Regions from separate parts of the Devosia sp. Soil_C_22 genome, predicted to be linked through region 2. Evidence: predicted binding sites of a transcription regulator. Region 2 holds the regulator's gene; the other holds the start of a gene.
The links. Region 2 encodes LexA, which represses DNA repair genes until DNA is damaged. Its sites were predicted from a motif close to TGTTCNNNNTGTGTTCNG; they were not measured.

Region 1 (2,197 bases), 840 kb from region 2:
CTGGGCTATGCCTTCGATCTCGGCCAGGCCGAGTTGGTGCCGTTCGTCCAGGCCGCGGTCATCGGCCAATCGGGCGGCGACTACGGTGAATCCGGCGGCGATGCGGCGCTTGAGGGCAGCTCCGACGCGCTCGGCAGCACGGTGTTCGCCGTGGGTCTGAAGGCGACCACCGACATCGCTATCGGCGAGGGCAAGAGCCTCACGGCGCACGGCCTCGTGGCGCTGCAGCACAGTAGCGGCGATGCCCCGACCGCCACGCACGCTTTCCCTGGCGGCACGCCGTTCACCGTCTCGGGCGCCGATCCGGACGACACGGCCCTGCTGCTCGAAGCCGGTATTGGCGGCGAGCTGGCGCCGGGCCTCAACCTCGATCTCGGCTATCGCGGCGCCTTCGGCAGCTCGGCCAGCAATCACGGGGTGAAGCTGACGGTGTCGGGGCAGTTCTAGGCTGGACCCTTGCCGCAAGGCAGATCACGGTGGTGGGCACCCTCTCCCCCTTGGCGGGGGAGACGCGAGACTTGTGAGCGATAGCGAACTAGTCGCAGCAGAGAGGGGGTGCGATGGCGCGCCGTGCCCTCCACGACCCCCTCTCTTGCGAAAACTAAGGACTTAGCTACGCTAAGCCCAAGTTTTCGCTTTCTCCCCCGCCAAGGGGGAGAAAGCCTCCCACGAGCACCGAGTCCTGCAGCAACGCACCCTGTCCCCTCGCAGGGAGGCGCACCCGTTTGTTTCCTCTTTGTTCCTGTGCTACGCTGCATGCGAACAGGGGAATCCGATGGGTAGTCGTGCCGGAAGCGCCGACCTGCCGCTGCATGGCGGGCGGGTGCCAAAGTGGTTGAGCGAGCGCATGGCGCGGCTCGGGGCTGTCATCTGCCAGGCCATCGCGCATGAGTATGGCCGCGACGAGCTGTTGAGCCGGCTTGCCAACCCGTTCTGGTTCCAGTCCTTCGGCGCCGTGATGGGGATGGACTGGCACTCGTCGGGCATCACCACCAGCGTTATCGGCGCGCTCAAGGGCGGGCTGAAGCCGATCGAGCGCGAGCTCGGACTGCATGTCTGCGGCGGTCGGGGTCGGCACTCGCGCAAGACGCCGGACGAGCTGGTGGCCATCGGCAATCGCGTCGGCTTCGACGGTGCCGCCTTGGCCCGCGCCAGCCGGCTGGTCGCCAAGGTCGACAGCGCGGCGGTGCAGGACGGATTCGAGCTCTACCTCCACGGTTTCATCGTCGCCGATGACGGCAAGTGGGTGGTGGTGCAGCAGGGGATGAAGGGCGACGCCAAAACGGCGCGGCGTTACCACTGGCAATCGGCCGGGCTCAAGAGTTTCGTCGAGACGCCGCACAGCGCCATCGAGGGCGCGGGGCAGGGGACGATCGTCAACCTCACCGATATCCGCGCCGCCCGATCGCGCGAAACCCAGGTCGACCTGCTCGGCGGCATGGGGCCGGATGCGATCGTGCGCGAGGTCGGCCGCATCGAGGGCATCGTCGAGCCGGCGCCGGTCGAAAGCGACCAGCCGCTGCTGCCGCATCTGGTGATGCCCTCGCACCACGATATCCGCCCCAAGGACGTGATGCTGCGGCGCCTGCACGGCAGCCTCGCCGCCGCCGCCGAGCGCGCGCCTGACGATTTCTCCGAGCTGCTGCTGGTGCCCGGGGTCGGCGCCCGCACGGTGCGTGCGCTGGCACAGGTGGCCGAAGTGGTCCACGGCGCGCCGCACCGCTTCGCCGATCCGGCCCGCTATGCCATGGCGCATGGCGGCAAGGACGGCCACCCGTTCCCGGTGCCGCTCACCGTCTACGACGAGACCATCCGGGTGCTGAAATCGGCCGTCGGCAAGGCCCGCCTCGGCGCCGAGGAAGAACTGGGCGCCATCAGGCGCCTCGACCGCCAGGCCCGTGCGCTCGAGCCCGGCGCCACCGGCCCGAGCTTTTACGCGTTCATCGACGAGGAACGCCGCCGCTCGCCGGAATATGGCGGCCGCACGGTGATGGACGACATGCCGAACGCATATCTCAGGGCTAAGATGCGGGTGTAGCCGGGAGGGCACGGTGTGCCGCCGCCACCCCCTCTCTGCTGCGACTAACTCGCTGACGCTCGTAAGTCTCGCGTCTCCCCCGCCGAGGGGGAGAGGGTGCGTCGCTGCGGGCTTGGAGGTTGGGTGCTGAGCGTGCGGGAGCTTTGCACCGGTTGCCTT
Region 2 (2,197 bases):
CCGATCCAGCTCTTCTGCCCGCCGATCTCGGCGCCGATCAGGAGGCCCGAAAGGAAGCCGGCGCACCAGGGTGCGGAGCGGCCGGAGAGGAGGGCGCCGGCGCGGACCTTGAACAGCGTCGCCGTCAGGCGCTCGGGATGTTCGAGGCCCTGGTCGAGACCGGCGGCAAAGCCGATATCGCGGTCCTCGCCCTCGAGCTCGCCGCCCAGCGAGTGGCGCAGCACGGAATGGGTGCGCAGGAGCTCGAACACTTCGCCGGTCATGGCGCTCGAAAAGCGGGTGAGGCGGGTGCCATCGAGCAGCGCCCACTTGCTGTGCGTGCCGGGCATCACCACGAGACCGGAGAAGCCGGGGACGAGGCTCGACAGGCCGAGCAGCTGCGTTTCCTCGCCGCGCATCACGTCCTCGGCGCCGACATCGCGCATGCACACGCCCGGCAGGATGCGCGGGTCGAGCTCGCCGGGCATGTCAGGCCAAACGGCCCCGTTGGCGAGCGTCCGCAAGTCGGCGGGGGCATCGAGATAGGGCGCTTCGATCCAGCCCTGGCGGGCTCCGGCCATGCCGCAGATCACCACCTCGCTGACGCCGTCGGCCTCGCTGCCGAGCAGCCCGGTCAGTACTTCGGGATATTGCTCGCGGCTCAGCCGGCCCATGCCGTCGGGCGAGGAGCGCGAGAACGCGATCTCGCCATCGCCATCAATGCCCCAGGCGCGCAGATTGGAGGTGCCCCAATCGACCGCGACCCACTCGACTTGTCCTGCCAAATTCTTCTCCCTGACGTGCCGGCGGAAGGCCGGACGTGGTGTCGCCTAAAGCGCGGTCGGGAAGGTGATCCACTCTCCCGGTAGGATCGCGCCGATGCGACCGCGGACGATGTGTCCGCGAAGCGCGCCGGAACCTAGCGTCTTTGGCACCAAGACCCTAGTGCAACTGTCGTCTATCGGCTCTGATTTCATAAGAAAAAAAGGGCCGGCGCGAAGCCGGCCCCAGGACCCGATTGGCGGTGGGTCAAACTCAGTATTTGCGCAGCAGCCCGACGAGACGGCCCTGCACCTTCACCCGGTCGGGCGGGAAGATGCGGGTCTCGTAGGCCGGATTGGCCGCTTCGAGGGCCACCGAATTGCCGCGGCGGCGCAGGCGCTTCAGCGTGGCTTCCTCTTCATCGACCAGCGCGACGACGATCTCGCCGGTCGAGGCCATGTCCTGCTTGCGGATGAGCACGGTGTCGCCATCGAAGATGCCGGCATCGATCATCGAGTCGCCGCGCACTTCGAGCGCATAGTGCTCGCCAGGCCCGAGCATTTCGGGCGGAATGGCGATGGTGTGGCTATGGGTCTGGATCGCCTCGATGGGCGTACCGGCCGCGATGCGGCCCATGACCGGGATGGAGACGGAGCGATAGGGCTCGTCGGCCGGCGCTGCCGCAGCCGGGCGGGGCGGAGGAGCGGCGACGCGGCCGAGATTGCCTTCGATAACCGACGGCTCGAAGCGCGCCTTGCGGCCGCCGAGCGAGGGGTTCATCGAATCGGGCAGCTTGATCACCTCGAGCGCCCGGGCCCGGTTGGGCAGGCGGCGGATGAAGCCGCGCTCCTCGAGCGCGGTGATCAGCCGGTGGATGCCGGACTTGGAGCGCAAATCGAGCGCGTCCTTCATCTCGTCGAAGGAAGGTGGAATACCTGACTCTTTCATCCGCTCGTGGATGAACATCAGCAATTCATGTTGCTTGCGCGTCAGCATCTGGCGGCTCCGGTGAGCAGAATCGGAACAAAGACTGAACGTGTTGTATCCGTTCCAGTTATGTTCTGCAACCGTGCGGTAAATATCCGGTTAGCGACGGGGTGCTGTCGGCGCCAAAACGTACGGGATTCCGGGGTTAGGCGCCCCAGTTGAGGGGGATGACGTCGACAATCTCGCCAGGCGGGACGCCGGGCGAATCCTCGGGCAGGACGATCAGCGCATCGGCCAATGCCAGAGAGCTCGAATGGCTGGAATCGGTCTCGAAGATCGGATCGACCTGCAGGAAGCCGATATCGTTGCGGCTGAGCGTGGCGCGCATGTAGTGGCGGCGCGGGCCATTGGCGGGCAGGCCCTTCAGCGTCGGCGCGCCGATGCGGGGCCAGTAGGGGTCGGCAAAGCCCGTCATGGCGCGCAGGGCCGGCTTGATGATGATGGTCGAGGTGACGAGCGCCGAGACCGG

Region 1: AC3A6I_RS13380 (DUF763 domain-containing protein) is a predicted target of LexA. The motif match lies at 727-744, and genes of this name have one in related genera.

What each region holds. Positions count from the first base shown of each region.
Region 1 covers NZ_JBDGIY010000001.1:2,739,382-2,741,578, reverse strand. The annotation lists gene AC3A6I_RS13385 (autotransporter outer membrane beta-barrel domain-containing protein) at 1-447, shown strand, start outside; gene AC3A6I_RS13380 (DUF763 domain-containing protein) at 776-2,038, shown strand.
Region 2 covers NZ_JBDGIY010000001.1:1,899,259-1,901,455, forward strand. The annotation lists gene AC3A6I_RS09040 (2-dehydro-3-deoxygalactonokinase) at 1-764, opposite strand, end outside; gene lexA (transcriptional repressor LexA) at 1,015-1,737, opposite strand; gene AC3A6I_RS09050 (molybdopterin molybdotransferase MoeA) at 1,874-2,197, opposite strand, start outside.